2 regions of the Lactobacillus isalae genome follow, and region 2 is predicted to be linked to the other one. Evidence: a T-box and tRNA genes for the amino acid it is inferred to sense, from the RefSeq annotation. Region 2 holds a T-box; the other holds one or more tRNA genes.
What was found. A T-box is a leader RNA that pairs with one kind of tRNA and senses whether it is charged. The one in region 2 lies ahead of QM512_RS04850 (valine--tRNA ligase), so its partner is inferred to be a tRNA-Val.
Positions count from the first base shown of each region.

Region 1: it has a tRNA-Val gene. The T-box ahead of QM512_RS04850 (valine--tRNA ligase) is inferred to sense a tRNA for this amino acid. The anticodon was not compared.

Region 1 covers NZ_OX443569.1:1,393,759-1,408,637, forward strand. The annotation lists rRNA gene QM512_RS06760 (23S ribosomal RNA) at 1-2,393, opposite strand, end outside; rRNA gene QM512_RS06765 (16S ribosomal RNA) at 2,616-4,188, opposite strand; tRNA gene QM512_RS06770 (tRNA-Ser) at 4,591-4,680, opposite strand; tRNA gene QM512_RS06775 (tRNA-Ile) at 4,683-4,756, opposite strand; tRNA gene QM512_RS06780 (tRNA-Gly) at 4,769-4,839, opposite strand; tRNA gene QM512_RS06785 (tRNA-Phe) at 4,859-4,931, opposite strand; tRNA gene QM512_RS06790 (tRNA-Asp) at 4,936-5,008, opposite strand; tRNA gene QM512_RS06795 (tRNA-Met) at 5,012-5,085, opposite strand; tRNA gene QM512_RS06800 (tRNA-Ile) at 5,117-5,190, opposite strand; tRNA gene QM512_RS06805 (tRNA-Met) at 5,204-5,277, opposite strand; tRNA gene QM512_RS06810 (tRNA-Pro) at 5,309-5,382, opposite strand; tRNA gene QM512_RS06815 (tRNA-Arg) at 5,388-5,461, opposite strand; tRNA gene QM512_RS06820 (tRNA-Leu) at 5,471-5,556, opposite strand; tRNA gene QM512_RS06825 (tRNA-Gly) at 5,569-5,640, opposite strand; tRNA gene QM512_RS06830 (tRNA-Thr) at 5,660-5,732, opposite strand; tRNA gene QM512_RS06835 (tRNA-Leu) at 5,734-5,818, opposite strand; tRNA gene QM512_RS06840 (tRNA-Lys) at 5,838-5,910, opposite strand; tRNA gene QM512_RS06845 (tRNA-Val) at 5,913-5,985, opposite strand; rRNA gene rrf (5S ribosomal RNA) at 5,990-6,106, opposite strand; rRNA gene QM512_RS06855 (23S ribosomal RNA) at 6,169-9,071, opposite strand; rRNA gene QM512_RS06860 (16S ribosomal RNA) at 9,294-10,866, opposite strand; gene QM512_RS06865 (LTA synthase family protein) at 11,392-13,461, opposite strand; gene QM512_RS06870 (lysylphosphatidylglycerol synthase transmembrane domain-containing protein) at 13,546-14,562, opposite strand; gene QM512_RS06875 (glycosyltransferase family 4 protein) at 14,562-14,879, opposite strand, start outside.
Region 2 covers NZ_OX443569.1:1,004,312-1,019,190, forward strand. The annotation lists gene QM512_RS04840 (HAD family hydrolase) at 1-124, opposite strand, end outside; gene QM512_RS04845 (bifunctional folylpolyglutamate synthase/dihydrofolate synthase) at 114-1,379, opposite strand; gene QM512_RS04850 (valine--tRNA ligase) at 1,382-4,021, opposite strand; T-box leader at 4,062-4,270, opposite strand; gene QM512_RS04855 (cation-translocating P-type ATPase) at 4,312-6,939, opposite strand; gene QM512_RS04860 (glycerophosphodiester phosphodiesterase) at 7,151-8,248, opposite strand; gene QM512_RS04865 (pseudouridine synthase) at 8,259-8,960, opposite strand; gene thiI (tRNA uracil 4-sulfurtransferase ThiI) at 9,011-10,228, opposite strand; gene QM512_RS04875 (cysteine desulfurase family protein) at 10,238-11,392, opposite strand; gene ezrA (septation ring formation regulator EzrA) at 11,480-13,195, opposite strand; gene rpsD (30S ribosomal protein S4) at 13,475-14,086, shown strand; gene QM512_RS04890 (YueI family protein) at 14,204-14,668, shown strand; gene QM512_RS04895 (replication-associated recombination protein A) at 14,671-14,879, shown strand, end outside.

The sequences.
Region 1 (14,879 bases), 390 kb from region 2:
AAGCCCGACTTTCGTCCCTGCTCGAGGTGTACCTCTCGCAGTCAAGCTCCCTTATACCTTTACACTCTGCGAATGATTTCCAACCATTCTGAGGGAACCTTTGGGCGCCTCCGTTACATTTTAGGAGGCGACCGCCCCAGTCAAACTGCCCACCTGACACTGTCCTCCAGAACGCTCAGCTCTGCGAGTTAGAGGATCCATCAAACAAGGGTAGTATCCCAACATTGCCTCCGGTAAGACTAGCGTCCTACTTTCTCTGGCTCCTACCTATCCTGTACATGTTTAACAAATACTCAATATCAAGCTACAGTAAAGCTCCATGGGGTCTTTCCGTCCTGTCGCGGGTAACCCGCATCTTCACGGGTATTATAATTTCACCGAGTCTCTCGTTGAGACAGTGCCCAAATCATTACACCTTTCGTGCAGGTCGGAACTTACCCGACAAGGAATTTCGCTACCTTAGGACCGTTATAGTTACGGCCGCCGTTTACTGGGGCTTCAATTCAAACCTTCGCTTACGCTAAGCTCTCCTCTTAACCTTCCAGCACCGGGCAGGTGTCAGCACCTATACGTCATCTTACGATTTTGCAGATACCTGTGTTTTTGATAAACAGTTGTTTGGGCCTATTCACTGCGGCTGATATTTTACTATCAGCACCCCTTCTCCCGAAGTTACGGGGTCATTTTGCCGAGTTCCTTAACGAGAGTTCTCTCGCTCACCTGAGTGTTCTCCACTCGACTACCTGTGTCGGTTTGCGGTACGGGTAAAATTGCTCTGGCTAGAAGCTTTTCTTGGCAGTGTGACATCATGACCTTCGCTACTTTTATTTCGCTCCGCGTCACAGCTTGAAATCTAAAGACAAGCATTTGACTCATCTTTTTTCTTACTGCTTGCACATGTATTTCCAGCAACATGCGTCATTAGCCTCCTGCGTCCCTCCTTTGCTCATATCGAACAATTTCAGTACAGGAATCTCTACCTGTTGTCCATCGGCTACGCCTCTCGGCCTTACCTTAGGTCCCGACTTACCCTGGGCGGACGAGCCTGCCCCAGGAAACCTTAGTCTTTCGGCGGATAGGATTCTCACCTATCTTTCGCTACTCATACCGGCATTCTCACTTCTAAGCGCTCCATTAGTCCTCTCGATCTAACTTCGCCGCACTTAGAACGCTCTCCTACCACGCATATAATATATGCATCCACAGTTTCGGTACTATGCTTAGCCCCGGTACATTTTCGGCGCAGCGTCACTCGACTAGTGAGCTATTACGCACTCTTTAAATGGTGGCTGCTTCTAAGCCAACATCCTAGTTGTCTACGCAACTCCACATCCTTTTCCACTTAGCATAGATTTGGGGACCTTAACTGGTGATCTGGGCTGTTTCCCTTTCGACTACGGATCTTATCACTCGCAGTCTGACTCCCGTGCATTGATATCTGGCATTCGGAGTTTATCTGGATTCAGTAACCCCTGACGGGCCCCTAGTCCAAACAGCGCTCTACCTCCATTATCATTCACACGAGGCTAGCCCTAAAGCTATTTCGGAGAGAACCAGCTATCTCCAAGTTCGTTTGGAATTTCACCGCTACCCACAACTCATCCCCGCGATTTTTAACTCACGTGGGTTCGGTCCTCCAGCGTGTTTTACCACGCCTTCAACCTGGTCATGGGTAGGTCACTTGGTTTCGGGTCTACGTCATGATACTCTTTCGCCCTATTCAGACTCGCTTTCGCTCCGGCTCCGTCTTTTCTGACTTAACCTTGCACCATAACGTAACTCGCCGGTTCATTCTACAAAAGGCACGCCATTACACTTTAATGTGCTTTGACTACTTGTAGGCACACGGTTTCAGGTTCTCTTTCACTCCCCTTCCGGGGTTCTTTTCACCTTTCCCTCACGGTACTGGTTCACTATCGGTCACTAGTTAGTATTTAGCCTTGCGAGATGGTCCTCGCGGTTTCAATCGGGATTCCTCGTGTCCCGACCTACTCAGGATCCTGCTAAGTCTCTCCGCAATTTCGCTTACGGGGCTCTCACCCTCTCTGGCTTATCTTTCCAGATAATTCTGCTATCGCTTCAAGTACTACATCGCAGTCCTACAACCCCAACTGGCAAGCCAGCTGGTTTGGGCTCTTTCCTGTTCGCTCGCCGCTACTTGGGAAATCGATTTTTCTTTCTCTTCCTGCAGCTACTTAGATGTTTCAGTTCACTGCGTCTTCCTTCATTAACCTTAACAGCTAATGATAATACCTCGCGGTATTGGGTTCCCCCATTCGGATATCTCCGGATCATTGCTTACTTACTGCTCCCCGAAGCCTTTCGTGGTTCGTCACGTCCTTCATCGGCTTCTAGTGCCTAGGCATTCACCATGCGCCCTTTTCTACTTGACCTATTTTCAAGTTGAGTTTCTCTCTCTTCTCGGTCGCTCTTCAATCTGTTCTTTTCGATTGTCTCGGTTTTTTTGCTTTCGATTATATTCAGTTTTCAATGTACTAACTCTTGAGGTATTACCCTCAAAACTAAACAAAGTTTCTCAGTGTGCTTCCGCTTGGCTTTCTCGATGACTTCTCTTTAGTGCTCTCGCACTCTCCATCATCTTTCGCCTTCCTTAGAAAGGAGGTGATCCAGCCGCAGGTTCTCCTACGGCTACCTTGTTACGACTTCACCCTAATCATCTGTCCTACCTTAGACGGCTGACTCCTATAAAGGTTATCCCACCGGCTTTGGGTGTTACAGACTCTCATGGTGTGACGGGCGGTGTGTACAAGGCCCGGGAACGTATTCACCGCGGCGTGCTGATCCGCGATTACTAGCGATTCCAGCTTCGTGTAGGCGAGTTGCAGCCTACAGTCCGAACTGAGAACGGCTTTAAGAGATCCGCTTGCCTTCGCAGGTTCGCTTCTCGTTGTACCGTCCATTGTAGCACGTGTGTAGCCCAGGTCATAAGGGGCATGATGACTTGACGTCATCCCCACCTTCCTCCGGTTTGTCACCGGCAGTCTCATTAGAGTGCCCAACTTAATGATGGCAACTAATGACAAGGGTTGCGCTCGTTGCGGGACTTAACCCAACATCTCACGACACGAGCTGACGACAGCCATGCACCACCTGTCTCAGCGTCCCCGAAGGGAACACCTAATCTCTTAGGTTTGCACTGGATGTCAAGACCTGGTAAGGTTCTTCGCGTTGCTTCGAATTAAACCACATGCTCCACCGCTTGTGCGGGCCCCCGTCAATTCCTTTGAGTTTCAACCTTGCGGTCGTACTCCCCAGGCGGAGTGCTTAATGCGTTAGCTGCAGCACTGAGAGGCGGAAACCTCCCAACACTTAGCACTCATCGTTTACGGCATGGACTACCAGGGTATCTAATCCTGTTCGCTACCCATGCTTTCGAGCCTCAGCGTCAGTTGCAGACCAGAGAGCCGCCTTCGCCACTGGTGTTCTTCCATATATCTACGCATTCCACCGCTACACATGGAGTTCCACTCTCCTCTTCTGCACTCAAGTTCAACAGTTTCTGATGCAATTCTCCGGTTGAGCCGAAGGCTTTCACATCAGACTTATTGAACCGCCTGCACTCGCTTTACGCCCAATAAATCCGGACAACGCTTGCCACCTACGTATTACCGCGGCTGCTGGCACGTAGTTAGCCGTGACTTTCTAAGTAATTACCGTCAAATAAAGGCCAGTTACTACCTCTATCTTTCTTCACTACCAACAGAGCTTTACGAGCCGAAACCCTTCTTCACTCACGCGGCGTTGCTCCATCAGACTTGCGTCCATTGTGGAAGATTCCCTACTGCTGCCTCCCGTAGGAGTTTGGGCCGTGTCTCAGTCCCAATGTGGCCGATCAGTCTCTCAACTCGGCTATGCATCATTGCCTTGGTAAGCCGTTACCTTACCAACTAGCTAATGCACCGCAGGTCCATCCAAGAGTGATAGCAGAACCATCTTTCAAACTCTAGACATGCGTCTAGTGTTGTTATCCGGTATTAGCATCTGTTTCCAGGTGTTATCCCAGTCTCTTGGGCAGGTTACCCACGTGTTACTCACCCGTCCGCCGCTCGCTTGTATCTAGTTTCATTTAGTGCAAGCACTAAAATCATCTAGGCAAGCTCGCTCGACTTGCATGTATTAGGCACGCCGCCAGCGTTCGTCCTGAGCCAGGATCAAACTCTCATTTTCCTTTTTGAAAATGAGCTTTTTATCGTTTAGCTCTAAAACTTTCTTTGAGTTATCTCAAATTTATTGCTTGCGAATTGACTTCGCTTTTGTTTGGGATTTTTATTTATCCCGCACACTTTCAGCGAAACTTTGTTCAGTTTTCAAGGTACTACCGTTGTCATGTGACAACTTTTATATTATATCATGTCTTTTGATCTTTGACAAGAACTTTTTAATCTTTCTCATCTCTCTCAAATGACAGCTTTATAATATTATCATCTTTTCCCTGCTTTGACAAGATCTTTTTTAACCTTTTTATTGGCTCTTTTTGCTCTTGCCTCAAACAGCATGTATTACTTTACAGACTTTATCAAAGGAAAATAAAATGCTTCATTATTATTTTAATGAAGCACATCTGCAAAGCGGAGATTGAGAGATTCGAACCCTCGCGCCGGTATAAACCGACCTACACCCTTAGCAGGGGCGCCTCTTCAGCCACTTGAGTAAATCTCCAATGGGCCTAAATGGACTTGAACCATCGACCTCACGCTTATCAGGCGTGCGCTCTAACCAGCTGAGCTATAGGCCCCTTTTCCTTTGAAGCGGGTAACGAGAATCGGACTCGCGACTAAAGCTTGGAAGGCTTTCGTTTTACCACTAAACTATACCCGCAACTTTTTTGCTTCCTTAATGGCGCGAGACGGAATCGAACCGCCGACACAAGGAGCTTCAATCCTTTGCTCTACCAACTGAGCTATCGAGCCATTACGGTCCCTACCGGATTCGGACCGGTGATCTCCTCCGTGACAGGGAGGCGTGATAACCCCTACACCAAGGGACCATATTGCGGGAACAGGATTTGAACCTATGACCTTCGGGTTATGAGCCCGACGAGCTACCAGACTGCTCCATCCCGCGATGTTTTTATATAAAAAAAGCCAAGATCCTATGGACCTTGTAGGACTCGAACCTACGACCCGACGGTTATGAGCCGTCTGCTCTAACCAACTGAGCTAAAGGTCCAAGCTTACCTCTATAGCGGCGGGGGGGATCGAACCCTCGACCTCCCGGGTATGAACCGGACGCTCTAGCCAGCTGAGCTACACCGCCATCCTGTAACTTCCTTTTTATTAAGCTACAATCGGGAAGACAGGATTCGAACCTGCGACCCCCTGGTCCCAAACCAGGTGCTCTACCAAACTGAGCCACTTCCCGAAGTGTGCACCCTGAAGGATTTGAACCTTCAACCTTCTGATTCGTAGTCAGACACTCTATCCAGTTGCGCTAAGGGTGCATCATTATATGCCGAGGACCGGAATCGAACCGGTACGGTTGTCACCAACCGCGGGATTTTAAGTCCCGTGCGTCTGCCAGTTCCGCCACCCCGGCATGATAATGATAAGCGGAAGACGGGATTCGAACCCGCGACCCCCACCATGGCAAGGTGATGTTCTACCACTGAACTACTTCCGCATTTTTTATTCAATTTTAATGCCGATTAAAGGACTCGAACCTTCGACCCCCTGTTTACAAGACAGATGCTCTACCAACTGAGCTAAATCGGCATGGTACGGGTGGTGGGACTTGAACCCACACGTCCGAAAACACTAGAACCTAAATCTAGCGCGTCTGCCAATTCCGCCACACCCGCTTGAGTTTTTCTGGGCCAATGAGTCGTGGCAGGCTCGAACTGCCGACCCTCTGATTAAAAGTCAGATGCTCTACCAACTGAGCTAACGACTCAATGGAGGATACAGGGCTCGAACCTGTGACCTCCTGCTTGTAAGGCAGATGCTCTCCCAGCTGAGCTAATCCTCCATTAGCACGGCGACTGCCTACCCTCGCAGGCAGTTTCCCACCAACTACTCTCGGCGTTAAGAAGCTTAACTTCTGTGTTCGGCATGGGAACAGGTGTATCCTTCTTGCCATCGCCACCGTACTCTTTCTGAGCTTTTACACTCAAAACTGAATATAATCTCTTGCTTTAAAAACCTTTGAGCTTTGGTCAAGTGCTCGACTGATTAGTACTAGTCCGCTCCACATATCACTATGCTTCCACTCCTAGCCTATCTACCTCATCGTCTTTAAGGTGTCTTACTGCTTGCGCATCGGAAATCTCATCTTGAGGGGGGCTTCGCACTTAGATGCTTTCAGCGCTTATCCCTTCCATACATAGCTACCCAGCGATGCCTTTGGCAAGACAACTGGTACACCAGCGGTATGTCCATCCCGGTCCTCTCGTACTAAGGACAGCTCCTCTCAAATTTCCTACGCCCACGACGGATAGGGACCGAACTGTCTCACGACGTTCTGAACCCAGCTCGCGTGCCGCTTTAATGGGCGAACAGCCCAACCCTTGGGACCGACTTCAGCCCCAGGATGCGACGAGCCGACATCGAGGTGCCAAACCTCCCCGTCGATGTGAACTCTTGGGGGAGATAAGCCTGTTATCCCCAGGGTAGCTTTTATCCGTTGAGTGATGGCCTTTCCATGCAGTACCACCAGATCACTAAGCCCGACTTTCGTCCCTGCTCGAGGTGTACCTCTCGCAGTCAAGCTCCCTTATACCTTTACACTCTGCGAATGATTTCCAACCATTCTGAGGGAACCTTTGGGCGCCTCCGTTACATTTTAGGAGGCGACCGCCCCAGTCAAACTGCCCACCTGACACTGTCCTCCAGAACGCTCAGCTCTGCGAGTTAGAGGATCCATCAAACAAGGGTAGTATCCCAACATTGCCTCCGGTAAGACTAGCGTCCTACTTTCTCTGGCTCCTACCTATCCTGTACATGTTTAACAAATACTCAATATCAAGCTACAGTAAAGCTCCATGGGGTCTTTCCGTCCTGTCGCGGGTAACCCGCATCTTCACGGGTATTATAATTTCACCGAGTCTCTCGTTGAGACAGTGCCCAAATCATTACACCTTTCGTGCAGGTCGGAACTTACCCGACAAGGAATTTCGCTACCTTAGGACCGTTATAGTTACGGCCGCCGTTTACTGGGGCTTCAATTCAAACCTTCGCTTACGCTAAGCTCTCCTCTTAACCTTCCAGCACCGGGCAGGTGTCAGCACCTATACGTCATCTTACGATTTTGCAGATACCTGTGTTTTTGATAAACAGTTGTTTGGGCCTATTCACTGCGGCTGATATTTTACTATCAGCACCCCTTCTCCCGAAGTTACGGGGTCATTTTGCCGAGTTCCTTAACGAGAGTTCTCTCGCTCACCTGAGTGTTCTCCACTCGACTACCTGTGTCGGTTTGCGGTACGGGTAAAATTGCTCTGGCTAGAAGCTTTTCTTGGCAGTGTGACATCATGACCTTCGCTACTTTTATTTCGCTCCGCGTCACAGCTTGAAATCTAAAGACAAGCATTTGACTCATCTTTTTTCTTACTGCTTGCACATGTATTTCCAGCAACATGCGTCATTAGCCTCCTGCGTCCCTCCTTTGCTCATATCGAACAATTTCAGTACAGGAATCTCTACCTGTTGTCCATCGGCTACGCCTCTCGGCCTTACCTTAGGTCCCGACTTACCCTGGGCGGACGAGCCTGCCCCAGGAAACCTTAGTCTTTCGGCGGATAGGATTCTCACCTATCTTTCGCTACTCATACCGGCATTCTCACTTCTAAGCGCTCCATTAGTCCTCTCGATCTAACTTCGCCGCACTTAGAACGCTCTCCTACCACGCATATAATATATGCATCCACAGTTTCGGTACTATGCTTAGCCCCGGTACATTTTCGGCGCAGCGTCACTCGACTAGTGAGCTATTACGCACTCTTTAAATGGTGGCTGCTTCTAAGCCAACATCCTAGTTGTCTACGCAACTCCACATCCTTTTCCACTTAGCATAGATTTGGGGACCTTAACTGGTGATCTGGGCTGTTTCCCTTTCGACTACGGATCTTATCACTCGCAGTCTGACTCCCGTGCATTGATATCTGGCATTCGGAGTTTATCTGGATTCAGTAACCCCTGACGGGCCCCTAGTCCAAACAGCGCTCTACCTCCATTATCATTCACACGAGGCTAGCCCTAAAGCTATTTCGGAGAGAACCAGCTATCTCCAAGTTCGTTTGGAATTTCACCGCTACCCACAACTCATCCCCGCGATTTTTAACTCACGTGGGTTCGGTCCTCCAGCGTGTTTTACCACGCCTTCAACCTGGTCATGGGTAGGTCACTTGGTTTCGGGTCTACGTCATGATACTCTTTCGCCCTATTCAGACTCGCTTTCGCTCCGGCTCCGTCTTTTCTGACTTAACCTTGCACCATAACGTAACTCGCCGGTTCATTCTACAAAAGGCACGCCATTACACTTTAATGTGCTTTGACTACTTGTAGGCACACGGTTTCAGGTTCTCTTTCACTCCCCTTCCGGGGTTCTTTTCACCTTTCCCTCACGGTACTGGTTCACTATCGGTCACTAGTTAGTATTTAGCCTTGCGAGATGGTCCTCGCGGTTTCAATCGGGATTCCTCGTGTCCCGACCTACTCAGGATCCTGCTAAGTCTCTCCGCAATTTCGCTTACGGGGCTCTCACCCTCTCTGGCTTATCTTTCCAGATAATTCTGCTATCGCTTCAAGTACTACATCGCAGTCCTACAACCCCAACTGGCAAGCCAGCTGGTTTGGGCTCTTTCCTGTTCGCTCGCCGCTACTTGGGAAATCGATTTTTCTTTCTCTTCCTGCAGCTACTTAGATGTTTCAGTTCACTGCGTCTTCCTTCATTAACCTTAACAGCTAATGATAATACCTCGCGGTATTGGGTTCCCCCATTCGGATATCTCCGGATCATTGCTTACTTACTGCTCCCCGAAGCCTTTCGTGGTTCGTCACGTCCTTCATCGGCTTCTAGTGCCTAGGCATTCACCATGCGCCCTTTTCTACTTGACCTATTTTCAAGTTGAGTTTCTCTCTCTTCTCGGTCGCTCTTCAATCTGTTCTTTTCGATTGTCTCGGTTTTTTTGCTTTCGATTATATTCAGTTTTCAATGTACTAACTCTTGAGGTATTACCCTCAAAACTAAACAAAGTTTCTCAGTGTGCTTCCGCTTGGCTTTCTCGATGACTTCTCTTTAGTGCTCTCGCACTCTCCATCATCTTTCGCCTTCCTTAGAAAGGAGGTGATCCAGCCGCAGGTTCTCCTACGGCTACCTTGTTACGACTTCACCCTAATCATCTGTCCTACCTTAGACGGCTGACTCCTATAAAGGTTATCCCACCGGCTTTGGGTGTTACAGACTCTCATGGTGTGACGGGCGGTGTGTACAAGGCCCGGGAACGTATTCACCGCGGCGTGCTGATCCGCGATTACTAGCGATTCCAGCTTCGTGTAGGCGAGTTGCAGCCTACAGTCCGAACTGAGAACGGCTTTAAGAGATCCGCTTGCCTTCGCAGGTTCGCTTCTCGTTGTACCGTCCATTGTAGCACGTGTGTAGCCCAGGTCATAAGGGGCATGATGACTTGACGTCATCCCCACCTTCCTCCGGTTTGTCACCGGCAGTCTCATTAGAGTGCCCAACTTAATGATGGCAACTAATGACAAGGGTTGCGCTCGTTGCGGGACTTAACCCAACATCTCACGACACGAGCTGACGACAGCCATGCACCACCTGTCTCAGCGTCCCCGAAGGGAACACCTAATCTCTTAGGTTTGCACTGGATGTCAAGACCTGGTAAGGTTCTTCGCGTTGCTTCGAATTAAACCACATGCTCCACCGCTTGTGCGGGCCCCCGTCAATTCCTTTGAGTTTCAACCTTGCGGTCGTACTCCCCAGGCGGAGTGCTTAATGCGTTAGCTGCAGCACTGAGAGGCGGAAACCTCCCAACACTTAGCACTCATCGTTTACGGCATGGACTACCAGGGTATCTAATCCTGTTCGCTACCCATGCTTTCGAGCCTCAGCGTCAGTTGCAGACCAGAGAGCCGCCTTCGCCACTGGTGTTCTTCCATATATCTACGCATTCCACCGCTACACATGGAGTTCCACTCTCCTCTTCTGCACTCAAGTTCAACAGTTTCTGATGCAATTCTCCGGTTGAGCCGAAGGCTTTCACATCAGACTTATTGAACCGCCTGCACTCGCTTTACGCCCAATAAATCCGGACAACGCTTGCCACCTACGTATTACCGCGGCTGCTGGCACGTAGTTAGCCGTGACTTTCTAAGTAATTACCGTCAAATAAAGGCCAGTTACTACCTCTATCTTTCTTCACTACCAACAGAGCTTTACGAGCCGAAACCCTTCTTCACTCACGCGGCGTTGCTCCATCAGACTTGCGTCCATTGTGGAAGATTCCCTACTGCTGCCTCCCGTAGGAGTTTGGGCCGTGTCTCAGTCCCAATGTGGCCGATCAGTCTCTCAACTCGGCTATGCATCATTGCCTTGGTAAGCCGTTACCTTACCAACTAGCTAATGCACCGCAGGTCCATCCAAGAGTGATAGCAGAACCATCTTTCAAACTCTAGACATGCGTCTAGTGTTGTTATCCGGTATTAGCATCTGTTTCCAGGTGTTATCCCAGTCTCTTGGGCAGGTTACCCACGTGTTACTCACCCGTCCGCCGCTCGCTTGTATCTAGTTTCATTTAGTGCAAGCACTAAAATCATCTAGGCAAGCTCGCTCGACTTGCATGTATTAGGCACGCCGCCAGCGTTCGTCCTGAGCCAGGATCAAACTCTCATTTTCCTTTTTGAAAATGAGCTTTTTATCGTTTAGCTCTAAAACTTTCTTTGAGTTATCTCAAATTTATTGCTTGCGAATTGACTTCGCTTTTGTTTGGGATTTTTATTTATCCCGCACACTTTCAGCGAAACTTTGTTCAGTTTTCAAGGTACTACCGTTGTCATGTGACAACTTTTATATTATATCATGTCTTTTGATCTTTGACAAGAACTTTTTAATCTTTCTCATCTCTCTCAAATGACAGCTTTATAATATTATCATCTTTTCCCTGCTTTGACAAGATCTTTTTTAACCTTTTTATTGGCTCTTTTTGCTCTTGCCTCAAACAGCATGTATTACTTTACAGACTTTTTTCCTTTTCGTCAACACGGTTTTTAACAAAATTGTGAATCACGAATATTAATTATATCTTTAATCCAATTGTATGATTTCTATGATTTTGCTATTGAATTTGAAAGAAAGATTCAAAACTAAAATTCGGATATTAAAAAAACTGTGTTAAGCATAATCACTTAACACAGTTTCTAACTACTTCTTTAGTTCCGGAGCATCAGTCTTAAAATCATTTTGCGTTGTTTTCTTGCCATTCTGATACCAGACACTATTCTTGCTCTTCTTTTCTGCTTTTCTTAACCGCTTTAGCGAATCAGATTTCTTATAAGAGTAATTCTTTCTCTTTACGTATTCAAAGCCATCTGGCTTATAGAAGCGCAGAAGATTCCCTGTTATTACACGATCTGATAATGACAGTTCTGTTGTCACCGTATTAGAAATCGACGCTAATTGGCTTTTTACTTTTTTACTTGGATGCGTTATACGTTTCCCTGATTGAGTATAGTAATAGCTTCCTTCTACCTTACTATATTTAGGAGTAATAAAGTCTCCGTTTCTTTGAGCAACAATTTGTGGCGCATTCTTAGATAAAAGGCTATGTCCAAACTGAATCATATTTTGATCATTAATTCCTAAAAGGTTAAATAGAGTTGGTCGCACATCAATTTCGCCACCATATGTATGATTAATACCACCCTTAAGGCCTGGCATATGGAACATTAATGGTACACGCTGAAATTGAAGATTATCAAAGTTATTAAAACTATCTTTGTTTAGCAACTGAGCGGATGCTTTATGGTGGTTCCCAGAAATTCCATAGTGGTCACCGTAAAGCATAATTAATGTATTTTTCTCTAATCCAGATTTCTTTAAGTAGCTCATCAATTCCCCAATTGCTTCATCAAGATAATGAGCAGTCTGGACATATCCGTCTACAGTCTTATCGCCAGTATCAGTTTTATCTATTGATTGATTCTTCTTGTCTAAATCATATGGGTAGTGATTAGTTACAGTAATCATCTTTAAATAAAATGGTTGCGGTAAGTGTTCTATATATTTAATAGATTGATCAAAAAATAGTTTATCTTTAATTCCGTATCCTAAATAATAGCCCTTTTTATTTTGGTAATAAGATAAAGGCATAAAATAATCATAGCCAAAAGACTTATATGCATTATCGCGATTCCAGAATGAACCTGCACCACCATGCATTACTGCACTAGTATAACCGCTCTTTTGCCCTAAAATAGCTGGTGCACTTTCAAATGTATTAGAAGTTCCATAACTTGACATTGCTGAACCTGATTGCAAGCCAAAAATAGAGTTTTCTAGCATCATCTCAGCATCTGAAGTTTTACCTTGACCTACTTGATTAAAGAAATTGTCAAAACTAATCGTATCATTTGCGTGATACAACTTATTTAAATTAGGAGTAACTTCTTTTCCTTGCCACTTGTAGTCAATTAAAAATTGTTGGAAACTCTCTAGGTGAATAACCAATACATTTTTATTTTTTGCTACACCATAATATTCAGGATTTGGAGCAATATAATTTTTCTTGATGTAAGACTGAACAGTCTTTAAATCACTATGGTTCGCTTTTGCCATGATTGCATTATTTTGTGCTGTCTTCACGCCATCATATACAGCAAAAGCATTCAAGCCTAAATACTTAACAATGTAGTTATTATCAAAAGTTCTAGTTAATAAGCCAGAGCGATCCTTTTGAGCCATAGTCAAGTTAGTACCAATTAGTACTACTGCCAAACCTTCAATTAAAAGCGATACTTTCAGCTTTAGACGTCGAATATCAATTTTAAAGACTTTAAAAGCTATTAGCAGCACAATAATGACTACATCCAAAAATACTAGGAAATCAGTACCTTTTGTAATTCCAGCAATACTTTTTCCTAAATTATCAGAAGTAGAACCTGATGTTTTAATGATAGAGGTAGATAAGAAATCAGAAAATTCTCGATAATACAAAATATTGGAAAATAGCCAAAGAGATAAAAGAAAATCAATTATGACCATAATCCAGTAGGATTTCCTACCTTTAAAAAATAATCCAATTCCAATTAATAAAATAGCTGTGGGCAGTGGATTGATCAACAGCAAAAACTTTTGCATGGATCCAACTACACCCAAATTAAACTTAGTTATATAAGTTAAGTATGTTTTTATCCAAAAAAATACAACAACTACAGTGAAAAAGCCTAACTTAGTTTTAGTTAACCAATTATATGATGCTTTTAGGCGTCCCATTTAAGTCCTCCTCAACTTTGTTCTTTCATGATATTACTACTAAAAAATAGTTTTGATAAATTAAAATAGTAAATTTAAGGAATTTTAATGACTTTTTACTTTCTTAGGCTTAAATAGCCAACCGAATATTCCTAGAATCATTCCAAAAAAGTAAGTGGTAAAGCGCCACAAAAACATCCCTAATGTTAATAGAATATTTGAATGGATAAAAGTAGAAAATAGCGTTTGAAAACTAAATTCCGCACCGCCAGATGCACCTGGAATTGGAACAATTGCCATAAACATTATAATCATAATATTCATTTGCGTAACTTCCAACCAAGAAGGAGTTAGATTTAAAGCTAGTAAAATCAAATATGGAATTGAATAGAAACACAGCAATTGACCAATAGTAAGAATACTTGCACCAATTAATTTTTTCTTTTCACGTTTTAAGTTCTGGCCTTCTGCATAAAAGGTTTCAATTTTTTCCATAGTATTTTTACGCCATTTTTCAACAGTGTTTTTATTCATAATTTTTTCTAATAAATCCATGATCCAATTAGTAGCATTTTTTGTCCAATTATAGGCAAACATAATTGCTAGGAGGAATATGATAGAACTTACATGAAGTATAAAACCAATTAGAATAAATAGCGCTAAGCCAGAAAATTTGGTTACTACCATATGAAAGCCAAAAATAATTGTTGAAACATAGGCAAACAACACACAGATTTGATAAATTATAAATTTCATTAGCAAAATAGACGTAGCACGGCCACCTTCTATTCCCATTTGAATCATGGCTACTAATTGTGAGGGTTGTCCTCCAGTAGACAAGGGAGTTATAGCATTAAAAAGTGCTTGAATAATTGGAATTCTAAAAAAAGACCATGCAGAGCGGTGGGGTTTCCCTTTTCTGTGCTCTAAAATCCATATAATAGCGGCCTCACACACATAAGACAAAATCATCACTAATAAAACTAATAGCAAAAAGCTTATATTTAACTTTTTACTTGCCCCCCATAAGGCTTTAATCGGTGTCTTTTTTAGTTCTTGCCAAATAACAAAACCACTAATTAAAAGAACAATCAGCATTCCTATAAAATGTTTTTTGTTCATTATTTAATTTGTCCTAACTTTCTACCAATTTCGTACTGTTCCATATAAAAATCATGCCAGATCTGAGCTAAATGATCTTCTGAATATTCTTGACTAGCTTTAGCAGATAAACTGCGGTATTTTTTTAATTTTTCCGGATTTGATACTAAAGATTTAATTTGAGAATTCAGCTCGTCAAAATTTTTACCTTTCATGTAGTATCCATCAATAATGGCCTGGTACAGTTCTAAATCACGCAATAAAACAGGTGTATTGCATGAAAAAGCTTCTAAAACAGACATTGGGAACAACTCATCAAAAGATGGTAGTAAAAACAA
Region 2 (14,879 bases):
CCAAGTTTGCTTCTTTGGCTGCAACAATATTAGCATCCCAATACAACTTTTCTGAGTTAACAAGTAACCCATCCATATCAAAAATGACGCCTTCAATTGGTTCAGTGATATCTTTAATTTTCATTTTTACCTCTTTTGCAGTTAGCCAAAACTGCACCAACTAAATAAAAAGACCCTGTCACTAACAGCATATCATCTGGCTTCAATCTATTCTTTAAATTATTGTATGCTAGTTCAAAATTTTCCTCATAATTATATTTTTCTTGAGCTTCTTTAGGAAAATCTTCTAGCTTAGCCGCTCTAGGATAATTTATTCGCGTTAAAGTAACCTTTTCATCCTTGAATAATTCTGTAATCAAACCCAAGTCCTTGTCTTTCATCATCCCAAGAAGTACATATAACTGGCCTTTATTCTTTTTTCGAACTATTTGAAGTAAATTTGTCATTGCTTGTAAATTATGTGCTCCATCAACAATTATTTCAGGCTTAGTTTGAACTACATCATATCTGCCGGGAATATGAGTTTCATTAATTGCCTCTTCGATCATTTGCTTGCTTAAGCTCAAATTCAAAAGCTGAATCGCTTGAACTGCTACCCCAATATCATAGGCTTCTACTAATGGACGCAGCAAAAATTGATAACAATTCTCTGAATCTCGATATTTAATCGCATTTTTAGATACTTCAATTCGAAAATCTCTCCCCAATAAAAAGGACTTTGAATTTTTACCACGAGCTTTATCGAGCAAGATCTTTAAAACATCTTTTGGGATATTCCCTAGTACAACAGGCCGATTCTCTTTAATTATGCCACTTTTTTCTCTAGCAATATCTGTTAAAGTAGGTCCAATTATTTTTTCATGGTCAAGGCCAATAGTTGTAATCACACTGACTTCAGGAATAATTACATTAGTCTTATCATGCTCTCCACCAATTCCAACTTCGATTACTGCATAGTCGCATTTCTTCTGAGCAAAAAATTGAAAAGCCAGAGCTACTTCATATTCAAATGTCACTAGAGAAAAGTTAGGATCATCTTTTCTAAGAGTATCAATTGCAAGTTCGATTTCATTAGCCTGACTAATCAGATCGGCATCACTTATATTCTCACCATTTAATTGAATTCTTTCATTAAATTCATAAATATAAGGAGACACAAAAAGGCCAGTCTTTTGACCGGCCTTTTGCAATAAACTACTCAAATAATAGGATGTCGACCCTTTACCATTCGTCCCGGTAACATGAATAGTCTTAACACTATCTTGGGGATTATTTAACTCTCTTAAAATCCTTTTGATATAGCTTAGATCATTCTTAGGATGGAGCTTTGGCAATGAATATATTCTTTTAATTACTTGGTCAACATTAGTAAATCTCACTTCTATTTACTTTCCTTTAATTCTTTCATTCGTTCACGAACACCAGCAAGTTGACTTTCGTAGTCAGCCTTCTTTTCTTTTTCTTTATTTACAACAGCTTCAGGAGCATGAGCAACAAAGCCTTGGTTTGAAAGTTTCTTTTCAGCTCTTTGTACTTCTTCTTCAAGACGCTTTTCTTCTTTTTCCATCTTCTTAATTTCATCATCAACATTAACTAATTCAGTCAATGGGACAAAAATTTGAGCGCCCGGAATCACAGCAGTCTTAGCAAGTTTCGGTGCTTCAATATCAGCTGAAACTTGTAAATCTTTAGGATGTAAGAAGTTTTCTACATATTCAGCATTGTCATCTAAAATATGTTTATTTGCTTCATCGTCTAATTGAATCATAATATCAATTTGTGAAGACATAGGAGCATTAACTTCCATTCGAATATTACGTACAGCTTTAATAACTTCAATTAAGAAGGCCATATCATTATCTGCTTGCTTGTTTTCAAACTCTTCATGAGTTTCAGGATATTTAGCAGTCATAATTGATTTACCTTCATGAGGCATTGAAAGCCATAACTTTTCAGTAACAAATGGCATAATTGGGTGCATTAAACGTAAGATTTGATCAAGAATCCAAATTAGATTTTCTTGTTTTCTTGCCTTTAATTCTTCATCGTCGCCATTTAAAGCAACCTTAGAAATTTCAATATACCAGTCACAAAAGTCATTCCAAATGAAATTGTAAAGTTCACGACCAGCTTCACCGAATTTGTATTCATCAAACAAACGGGTAACTTCTGATACAGTGTGATTTAATCTATCAAAAATCCAGCTATCTGCTAAATCAAATTTAGTAGTATCTGGCATATGAGCTGGTTGAGCATCAGCTGGCAAGTTCATAATTACAAAACGACTTGCATTCCAAATCTTGTTGATGAAGTTCCAGGCTGCAGCTAACTTCTTTGGATCATAACGAGTATCTTGACCAGGAGCAGTACCGTTTAATAGGAACCAACGTAAAGCATCAGCACCATACTTATCAACAACATCCATCGGATCAACACCATTGCCAAGTGACTTACTCATCTTACGTCCTTGTTCGTCACGCATTAAACCATGCAAAACGACATCCTTAAATGGACGCTTCTTAGTAAAGTGAAGACCTTGGAAGATCATTCTTGATACCCAGAAGAAAATAATGTCGTAACCAGTAACTAAAGTATTAGTTGGGAAGTAACGTTTAAAGTCAGGATTATCTGTATCTGGCCAACCTAATGTTGAAAATGGCCAAAGAGCACTTGAGAACCAAGTATCTAAAACATCTGGATCTTGTTCCCAGTTTTCAATATCCTTAGGTGCTTCTTCACCAACATAAGTTTCACCAGTCTTCTTATTATACCAAGCTGGAATACGGTGACCCCACCATAATTGACGAGAAATTACCCAGTCATGAACGTCTTCCATCCAGTGGTTCAAAGTTCCTTCAAATCGCTCTGGAACAAAGTTAACTTTGCCGTCAGTCTTTTGATTCTTAAGAACTTCTTCTGCAAGTGGCTTCATCTTAACAAACCATTGCTTAGAAAGTCTTGGCTCTACTTGAACGCCTGAACGTTCTGAGTGACCAACTGAGTGGACGATTGGCTCTACTTTAATTAAGTAGCCCTCTTCTTTTAAGTCCTTTACTAAAGCTTCACGAGCTTCAAAACGATCCATACCAGCATACTTACCAGCTTCTTCGTTCATAGTTCCGTCATCATTCATTACATTAATTCTTTCAAGATTGTGACGGTTACCTACTTGGAAGTCGTTAGGATCGTGCGCTGGTGTAATTTTAACTAAACCAGTACCAAATTCTGGATCTACATGTTGGTCTTCAATAATTGGAATATGACGGCCAACAAGTGGAAGTACTAATTCTTTACCCACAATATCCTTGTAGCGTTCATCCCCTGGTGCAACAGCAACAGCAGTATCACCAAACATAGTTTCAGGACGTGTAGTTGCAATTTCAACAAAGCCTGATCCATCTGCAAATGGATATTTCACATGGTAAAATGCACCCTTGTCATCTTTGTGAATAACTTCTATATCACTAAGAGCTGTTTGTAATTCTGGATCCCAGTTAATAATGTATTCACCGCGGTAGATTAGTCCTTCGTTATATAATTGAACGAAAACTTTTCTAACTGCTTTGGATAGACCTTTATCAAGGGTAAATCTTTCTCTTGAATAATCAAGAGATAATCCCATTTTAGCCCATTGGCCCTTGATGATATTTGCATATTCATCTTTCCAGTCCCAAACTTGCTTAACAAAAGCTTCACGCCCCATTTGGTGACGATCTTTACCTTGCTTGCGCAATTTTGCTTCAACTTTAGCTTGAGTTGCAATACCAGCATGATCCATACCAGGAAGGTAAAGAGTATCATAGCCTTCCATTCGTTTGAAACGAATTAATGTATCTTGAATTGCTGTATCCCAAGCATGTCCCAAGTGCAACTTACCAGTTACGTTTGGTGGTGGAATAACAATTGAATAAGGATGAGCTTTTTTATCGCCAGATGGCTTAAAAAGATCTTCATCAAGCCACTCTTGATATCTCCCCTTTTCAACCTCATTAGGATTATATTTAGGTGCTAAATCTGTCATTAAAATTCCTCCAATAAAAAAGTCCTAGACAACTTATATTGTCTAGGACGAAATTTTCCGCGGTACCACCTACGTTAGATATACAAATGTATATCTCTCTTATAAGCGATAACGGCGCTGAAGTGTCCGGATTAACCTACTAAAGTTCAATTAATCAGCTAATCAAGCTACTCGTAAAATTCTTAAGTCTCTCAGCATACTGACTTTTCTCTGTAATGCGAATTTACTCCTCTTGATTCTTGCTTTGTTTATGATTATAGCATGAAAGAAAACAAGATAAAAGGTGAGAATTAAGCTCTATTTTCTCTAATTACTTTTACTAATTGGATTAAAATGGTTGGAATAATTGCTAAAACCACAATCAGCCAAACTTCTTGTCCGCTTAATGGCTGAACGGCAAATAATCCATGAAGTGCTGGTACAAAGAGAATTAAGGCTAAAAGTGCAGTGCCTAATGCAAAAGCTGCCAAACTGTACCAATTATTTTTAAATCCAATCTTAAAAATACTACGCTGTGAACGACAATTAAAGCCATGAAGTAAACGTGCAAATGTTAAAGTTGAAAAGGCCATAGTACATGCAATTGCAGGACTGTCTTTTAAACCAATTAAGAATGCAGCAATAACACTCAATGAAATCAAAAAGCCTTGCGTACTTATTTGAGTAACAAATGGTTTATCTAATAAGCTAGCTTTAGGATCTCGCGGTTTACGCTTCAAAATATCAGGATTTCCTGGCTCCATTCCGATTGCTAAAGCTGGAAGAGAGTCAGTAACCAAGTTAATGAATAAAAGTTGTACTGCAACAAATGGCACTGGCAATCCCGCAATTGAAGCAAAAAGAACTGTAATAATCGCTGACAAGTTACCTGATAATAAGTAGCCAATCGCATTCTTGATATTTTCATAAACAGTTCTACCATTAGCTACAGCCTTGATGATCGTAGCAAAGTTATCGTCAGTTAAGATCATACTTGCGGCATCTTTTGACACCTCAGTACCAGTAATTCCCATGGCAACCCCAACATCAGCTTTTTTAAGAGCCGGTGCATCGTTAACACCGTCCCCAGTCATTGATACAATGTGGTTCTTTCTTTGCCATGCATTAACAATTCTGATCTTATTTTCTGGAGAAACACGAGCATATACTGCAACTTTTTCGATTTGTTGATCTAATTCTTCATCGCTTAGGGCATCTAATTCTAAGCCAGTTAATGCCAAGTCTCCATCTGTAAAGATACCAATCTTTTTAGCAATTGCTACTGCAGTCACTTTATGGTCACCCGTAATCATCACTGTTCTAATACCAGCTTCTTTTGCACGGGCAACGGCTGCAACACTTTCCTTTCTTGGTGGATCCATTTCTGAAACCAAACCAATGAAAGTCAAATCTTTTTCAGTATCTGTAGATAATTCTTCATCGCTTTCTTTGTAAGCAAATGCTAAGACTCTTAAGCCATTTTCAGAAAAATGATTATTTTGTGCTAAGATCTCTTTTCGATCCTGCTCAGTGATTGGCCGTACTTCATCCCCAAAACGAATATTTATACAACGCTTAAGTAAAACATCGATTGCCCCTTTAACGAAAATTGTAGGAACAGTATGTATCAGGTGCTTTGTACTCATCAACTTTCGATCAGAATCAAAAGGTACTTCTTCCAAACGATCTAAGTGATTTCTCAATTCACTTTCTGATAATCCTAACTTTCCATCTCCAAGATCAATTCCCGGAACCTTGCGATACATTTCAAGCAAAGCTGATTCTGTTGGGTCACCAATCTTCTTACCATCTGAAAAGCTAGCATCATTATTTAGAACTACATCATATAGTAAATAACGATGTAATTGATTACTTAAATCAAGTTCTTCAGGTTTAAGAATCTTACCACCGATATAAATATCTTCAACAGTCATCTTATTTTGAGTCAAAGTTCCAGTTTTATCAGAACATATTACAGAAACCGAACCCAAGGATTCAACAGCTGCTAAATTTTTGATAATGGCATGTTCCCTTGCCATTTTTTGTGTTCCCATAGCTTGCACAATTGTAACAATCGAACTTAAAGCTTCTGGAATAGCAGCAACCGCTAAAGCCACTGCAAATAACAGAGCATCTAGTAAAGGTTGTCCGCGCCACATTTGTAATCCTAAGATCAAGGCACAAAAAATCAAAATTGCGGTTGCCAAACGAGAAGAAAATTGATCAAGTGAAACTTGAAGGGGCGTTCTACGCTCCTTAGTTTCATTCATTAAAGTAGCAATTTTACCAATTTCAGTGTCCATTCCAGTTGCTGTAACCAAAACATTTGCCCGTCCATATGTTACAAGCGAACTAGAATAAACCATATTTACTCGGTCTGCTAAGGGAACTTCCTTATCAAAGGTCGTATCAAGCTTATCAATATTTGTTGATTCACCAGTTAACGAGCTTTCATTTACCTGTAATGAAAAGTTATCTAAAATTCTACCGTCAGCAGTAACCAAGTCTCCTGCCTCAAGTAAAAGAATATCGCCTGGGACAACATCTTTTGCAGCAATTTCCTGCTTCTTGCCACTCCTTAAAACTTTAGCAACAGGCGCTGATAGTGATTTTAAAGCTTCTAATGATTTTTCAGCCTTAACATGTTGCACAGTTCCTAAAATTGCATTCAAAATCAAAACAACAATGATTACTGCTGTACTTTCTAAATTACCGGTAAATGCGGAAATTATAGCGGCAACGATCAAGATAATGACCATTAAGTCTTTGAATTGTTCTAAAAAGACTTCTAAGATGCCTTTTTTCTTACCTTCCACTAAGGCATTAGGTCCCACTTGAGCTAATTTTTCTTGAGCGGCCTTATTAGTCAAGCCCTGCTTTTCATTTGCTCCTAATTCTTTTAGAAGCTCTTCTTTACCTTCACGATAGTATGCTTTCACTTAAACCCTCCATCTAATGGAAAAACCAGACTTTGGCATAAAAAAAGAGACCATTGTCTGAACAAAAAACGTTTAGCCAATAGTCTCACCATTTAAACTTACAGCGGAAAAATTATTTTCGTTCTGACGCCGTAAGTACACCTTATGCCGGTTACTCCCTATATGTTGATTATAAGTTTATCATTTTTCATTTAAGCTAGCAATAAAAAATTTACTGTTTTATCCATTGAGATCCACCTAAATTATAGGCAATTTTTCCCTGCACTTTTTTCTCTGCAAAATAATTCCAGCTACTATTCTTAGGTAGTTTCCTGCCAGAGCATTTTTCAAAGGAAGGATCTGTATAAATCAATGCTGCTTGCTGCAATTTGATTTTGCCTTGACGCAATTTTGGAGCAAAGCCATCATAATTTTTAAATTTATCATAGCTAACCCAAATACCAGGTTTTACATGATAAAAAAGTTGATTATTTTTCATTTTTACCTGATCTACATAAAATGAATTTCCATTTTTTAAATCCATCTGCCCAGAAATTGATTCACTAGGGAAAGAAATATCGACATATTTTATTTTAAAAATATTATTTTTATGCAAAATTTGAGCTAGTTTAACTGGATAATCAGTTAAGATGCCTGATACTTCCCCGCCTTGTAAATATTGCTGCATCTTTTCTTTCGAATTAACGCCCCAGAGCAAATAATCTTTCCCCGTATCATTTAAGTAATTTGCAGCTTTTTTTGAATAAAAATTATTCGCATAAGATTGCGTTAAAGGCGATATTTTAAAATCACCAGACAATTGAGCTGTAGGAATTTGGTGATCAAGTTTTAAAGCATTAATCAGAATAGCTTTAGAAAATGACTCTAATAAAACACGATTCTCTAGATGATATTGCTTAATTAAATCAAGTAAAAGCTTAATATCCTTTTCACTATCTCCCTTAGGCTCAATCATAAACCTCACTTTTGAATTGCGATAACGTTTAAATACTTCTTCAAGACTATGAATAGATTCACCATTTTGGTTTTTATACCTCAGGAGATCTTGATAAGAACTATCACTAATAGTTTTATCGATACCGAATACTCTACTTAAATTCTCATCATGACTTACTACTAAGACATTATCTGATGTTTTTTGTAAATCAAGCTCTAAATAATTAGCTTGCACACAAAGTGCTCGATCATAAGCAACCCAGCTATGTTCTGCAAACTTCCCACCTTCATTATCTCCGCGATGCGCGATATTTAAAAAACCACAAGTAAAAGGAAAAACCAAAATGAAGAAAACAAAAATAACTTTTTTCATAAACCTTTCCTTACTTAATTTCTTTTCGATCTATTTCTTTGTATTTTCCACGTTTTAAATCAGCCGGCAAACGCAATTTTCCCATTGAAAGCCGGTCTAATTCTATTACCTTCATCCCGACAGCCCTAAACATACGCTTGATTTGATGATACTTACCTTCTTGTATTTCAATCTCAATCTCTGATAAATCTTGGGCTCTATCTTGTTTTAAGATCTTTAACTTTGCTGGTTTTAACTTGGTACCATCCCCTAAGATCATTCCACTGGCAAAAGTTTTTACTGTTTTTTCATCAGCTATACCTGCTATTTTTGCACGATATATTTTGGCAACGTGTTTATTAGGCGCTAATAATTCATGAGCTAACGCACCATCATTTGTTAAAAGGAGCAAGCCGGTCGTATCCTTATCTAACCTACCCACAGGAGCAATTCCTTGATAGCGATCCTTATCATCTAATAATGAAATAACAGTTTGCTGACTCCTGTCTTCTGTGGCAGAAATTACACCTTTAGGTTTATTTAATAAGAAATAATGATATTGCTGATAGCTAATCTTTTCACCTGAAACTACCACTTGATCATCTTCTTCAACTTGTTGCTTCGGCGTTGTTACTAGTTCACCATTAACAGTCACTACTTTATTTTTAATAAGAGTATGAACTTGTTTCCGCGAGCCAACATTCATATTGGCTAAATACTTATCAATTCTCATCTGCTATATCTTTCTAAAATAAAAAGCGCTAGCTTTTTGCTAGCACTTTTTTACAATAAATCTGCGTCTTCTTGAGCCTTGTCATCCAAGAATTTTTGATTTGGATAAATTGGTGTAATCTCCATTCCATCAATTGCGCGTTGGATCATTCCTTCAGCATCAAGTCTACCCTCTAACTTACGAGCTTCGTCTAGCTTAGGCTTAGTCTTTGGACGAGGTGGCGCGAAAATTGTACAACAATCTTCAAATGGTTCAATAGAAAGATCAAACGTACCAATTTGTTCAGCCAGCTTAATGATTTCAGTTTTATCCATGGTAGCCACTGGACGGAGCACAGGTGTAGAAGTTACATCGTTAATTGCAACCATTGATTCCAGTGTTTGAGAAGCTACTTGTCCAACTGACTCACCGTTAAAAATTGCCAAACCGCCACGCATGGCACGAATGCGATCTGCTAATTGAAGCATAAAACGACGCTGGATTGTCATCAAATAACCTTCTGGCAACTTTTCCTTAATCTGTTCCTGAATCTCAGTAAAAGGTACCGCAATAAAGTTAATCTTTCCTGAATAATTAGCTAAAATTCCAGTAAGTTCCTTTGCTTTAGCAAGCGCCTTTTCAGTAGTGTATGGAGGACTAAAGAAGTGAACCATATCAATTTCAACTCCACGCTTCATTGCTAAATAAGAAGCTACGGGAGAATCAATTCCACCTGAAAGCATCATTACAGCTCTTCCTGCTGTACCAACTGGCATTCCACCTGCACCATGAAGGAGTTGATTTGAAATATAGATTGCATCTTGACGAACTTCAATTCTCAAGACCAAGTCAGGCTTTTTCATCTTAACCTTTAAATTATCCATATTATCAAATAAGTAGTCACCAATCATAGTGTTTAATTGATTTGTATCATATTCAAAGTCATGATCACTACGTCTAGTATTAACTTTAAAAGTCATTCCATCTTTAAAAGTTGCTTGCATTAATTCAAGCGATGCTTTCTTAATGGCATCAAGATTTTTTTCAACTTTGATAGTTGGTGAATAAGTTTGAATACCAAACACAAGCTTTAAGCGTTGATCAATTTTATCAAATGGAGCACCATTTAAGACAATATGCATCCGATCATGCTTAGGATGTATTTCAATTTCTGGAAAATCTTGCAAGGCTCTAGTTACATTCCCTGCTAGTCTTCCAATAAAATCTTTACGATTTTTTCCTTTAGTGGATAATTCACCGTAACGAACCATTACTTCTGTATATTGCATATTTTCACCTTATTTCAAATGATTAATTTCAGCGAAGTGCGTATATATTTTATCAAAAACTGAAATAAATTGCTCAGCTTCTTCTATTGTATTACTTGGATCAAAACTCAATCTAATTGCACCGGTAGCTAAATCATCTTCTATTTTCATTGCATTTAATGTTCCACTTTCGACACCACTTCTTGAAGAACATGCACTAGTAGTTGAAACATAAATATCCTTTGATTCAAGTGTATGAACCAAAGTTTCTCCTCGAATACCTTCTAAAGAAAAACATAAAACACTAGGAATAAAGTTATCGTTTATTGGAGAAAAAATGTGAATTCCAGGCTTTCCATCAAGATAGGAAACAATTTTCTTTTTAACTGCTAACTCTTTTTCAGCATTCTTCTTTTCATCTGATAAGTAGAGTCGCATTGCTTTGGCTGTTGCTGCAATTGCAGGCAAGTTTTCTGTACTTGAGCGCAAACCCTTTTCTTGACCACCGCCATCAATTAATGGTTTTATCATCTTACCTTCTTTTTTATAAAGAATACCAACTCCGCGAGGTGCATGGAATTTATGAGCCGATAAACTCATCAAATCTACACGATCAGTAAATACCTCATCCCAAATGTCCTTTCCTAAAGCTTGGACATTATCGACATGAAAAGTAACATTTGGATAATCGGCTAAGATTTGACTAATTTCTCTAATCGGCTGAATCGTACCAATTTCATTATTTACGCCCATAATTGAAACCAAAATTGTTTCTTTATCAAGAGCAGCTTTTAAATCATCCGGGTTAACTTGACCATTTTTATCAACTGGTAAAACAGTTACACGAAAGCCTAAATCTTCAAGTGCACGTACTGAATTCAAAACAGCAGCATGTTCAACACTCGAAGTAATAATATGGTTACCAAATTCTTTTTTAGCTAAAGCAGTTCCCTTGATAGCCCAGTTATCTGATTCACTTCCACTTGAAGTGAAAAAAATCTCATGTGGTTTTACATTTAATAAACTAGCAATCTGCTTTCTAGATGCTTCCAAAAGTTGATGAGAGCGATCTCCCATTTTGTGTAAGCTTGAAGGATTTCCCCAGATATCCTTTGTTACCTTATCATATGTTTCTAAAGCAGCAGGGTAAACTGCTGTTGTAGCACTATTATCAAAATAGATCATTTTCTTTCTCCCCTAAAAAACGACCATTAAATGGTCGTTCGATAATCATATAAAATCTTAACTTAAAAATACTATTGCTTCAATCATTTACTCTTCTTCTTGCTCGCTGTAGTATTCTTTTTCGATTCTTTGATAGCTTCCTGGTTCTACTTTTTCTAAAGCAGTAGCAATTACATCCAAAGCTTCTTTATATTCGTACTTATTTTGATATAAGTCATATGCTTCTTTTCGAGCACGTTTAATTGCTGGATTTGAAATGTATTTGTTTGAATACTGCATCGTCAATTCAACCAAATCAGAAGAATTTAGAATTTCGTCTGCTTCCTTCTTTAAACGTTCAATATCTTCTTGAATTTGAATCAATTCGCTAGATATTTTTTCCATGTTAATTCTAACTTGATTCAACTCATTGTCAGTATGCTTAACCTCATTTAAAACCAAAGTATACATCTGAATGAAACTTTCAGGTTTACCAGGTAGCTGACGACGTTCTACTTTGCGATAAACTAAAGAAATCTCCTGTTTGAAATGAATAATTGAATCATTAGCGATCTTTTCGGCATCAAACAATCCATCTACATCACCTGAAAGTTTCTTTTCAGTTTTTTCAATTTCCTTTAAATTATCAAGCATTGTCAGCCATTTATTCTCAATCTGCGAATAAACACCGTTGCCGTCAGCAATCTTTTGACAATCAACATCAAAATCAGAATTCATTCGACTAACCTGACTCTTTAGTTGTCGAGCTTCAGCAAGTTCACCATGAGTTAACTCATAACTTTGATCAACATGCTCTAACTTAGCTACAAGCTGATTAGATGCGTTACCTACATGGGAAAGAATTTGAAGAATTTTATCTTGATTATTATCAACAAATGGGCGAGCTTTAAATTCTTTGGTAAGAATATCGTACAAGCTATCAATTCGTGTACTTATTTCCTTATTATTCTTTTCCACCTTTTCAAGTTCTAGCTTATTTAGGCTCTTTTTAGTGTTATCAACTAATTCACGTAAGCTCTTAATCTCTTCTAAGACATCAACTTCAGTAATCTTATACTTATCTTTCACCATTTGGCGGTAAGTATTGCTAAGTTCATTTAGTTGATCTGGAAAGACATTTTTTAGCTCTTGATCAAAATTCTCTACCTTAGGAAGATCAGTCTTTAAAGTACTAAGTTTCGTATCAATTTTAGTTAATACCTTTTTAGCTTCTTCATGATCTCCTTCACCTGATAAATTCTTTACAGTTTGAAAGTCACTTTCTAAGGTTGCTAGATCTTCTTCAATCTGATCAATTGCATTTCCGTAATTAAATGATTGCGACAATATTTTTTTACGCAATTGTTGATAGTCCTTTGACAAAGCAGCATAATGCTTTTGATTATCACGATTTGCCTCTAGTAAATTAGTAAAGATCTGCTTGCTGCGTTCAACATTATCTTGATTCGTTTGCAGTAATTCCGTTGCTTCTTTAATTAATTGACGCGTTTTTATTAAATTAAATTTTGCATTAAGTCCAGCTGCTTGTTCAAGAAGATGCTTCAATTCTCCAACATCTTTGGTATCAACTTTTTGATATACTTTTTGCCATCTTTTAAAAGTTTCCAAGCTTTTACCGGCTAATTCCATTTTTTCTAGACGTTTAATATCTTCTTCAACGCTCAGATCTTTTAATTCATCAGTTAGCGCATCTAATTCCGCAATCTGATGATTAAAATATTTATTAAGAATAACAACTGTAGCAATAGCAGCAATTATAGCAATTAATATTACAATAATAAGAATAGATAACCCTGATGACATAATACCCTCCATATTTCATATTAATTATACCAGACTTCATCTCAATCCCAGCCAGAAAATCCTTACTTTTACTTGCTTTAAAACTATTTTCTTACTATAATAGTCTTCGTGTAAAATATTTGCAGCAATAAGTGACAAGAACGTCAACATCTTGAGGCGTTTAGTGAACGAGTAACCCGCGCTGCACTGGGCGAAACATGCAACTCGAGATGCACGAATGTTGAACTTATTTCTCATATTTTACTCCAAAAAATTATTATTTTTTATGGAGGATTTTTTATGTCAAGATATACTGGTCCAAGTTGGAAACGTTCAAGACGCTTAGGTATCTCACTTTCAGGTACTGGTAAAGAAATTAGCCGTCGTAACTACGCACCTGGTGATCATGGTCCTAACAACCGTGCTAAGGTTTCTGAATATGGTCAACAATTAAAGGAAAAGCAAAAGTTACGTTGGATGTTTGGTTTAAATGAACGTCAATTCCAAAACTTATTCATCCGTGCCGGCAAGATTCGTGAAGGTAAGCACGGTGTTAACTTTATGGCTTTACTTGAAAGACGTTTAGACAACATCGTTTACCGTTTAGGTTTAGCTTCAACTAGAGAACAAGCTAGACAACTTGTTAACCACGGTCACATCTTAGTAGATGGCAAGCGTGTTGACATTCCTTCATACGAAGTTAAAGTTGGTCAAGAAATCAGCTTAAGAGATAAGTCAAAGAACTTGCAACAAGTTAAGGACGCTTTAGATGCAGTTGTATCACGTCCACCATTTGTTTCATTTGACGACAGCAAGATGACTGGTACTTTAGTTCGTCTTCCAGAACGTGACGAAATGGAACCAGAAGTTGATGAAGCTCTTATCGTTGAATGGTACAACAAGAAGCTTTAATATTTACTGCTTCATTACAAAAGTCTTTCCTATTTTGGAAAGACTTTTTTGTTTTCTTCTTTTCTGCTTTGTTACACTATGAATGTGACATTGTTTACTATAAAGGAAAAATAAATTATGACTGAAGATTTAAATACACGTCTAGAACATGCAGCCAAAGGAATAACTCCTCAAACTTGTCCCGATGAACGCAGAAAGTACTTAGGCTCTCTTCGCGAACGAGTTTTAGTAAGAATGACTGTGGCAGAAACCAATAATCACAACTTAGATACCCTATTCTTAAAAAATATTAATGACTTTAATGGCTACACTATTTTAATTAATGGAAAAATGCCTCAAAATGATTTTATTAATAAATTAATGGGAATATGTTCTCAAAAAGATATTAAGTTCACTTTAATAAATGATGATACAGCTAAAAATGAACCGGATGCTACGGGAATCTTAGTCGTTTCTAAAACAGCTATTAACCATTATCGAATTGAAATTAATCAAGTTTATGCACCCGAAGCTCCTCATGAGCAACTTTCAGAACCTAAAAAAGAAACTTTTTGGGATAAACTATTTAGAAAAAAGGACTAAACATGAAACCTCTTGCTTATCGTATGCGTCCAAGAAACTTAGATGAAGTAGTCGGACAAGAACATTTAGTAGGAAAGAAAAAAATAATCAGAAGAATGGTTGAAGCAAAACTATTATCTTCAATGATTCTTTATGGTCCACCAGGTATCGGTAAAACAAGTATAGCCAGTGCAATTGCTGGGTCAACTAAATATGCATTTAGGAAACTTAA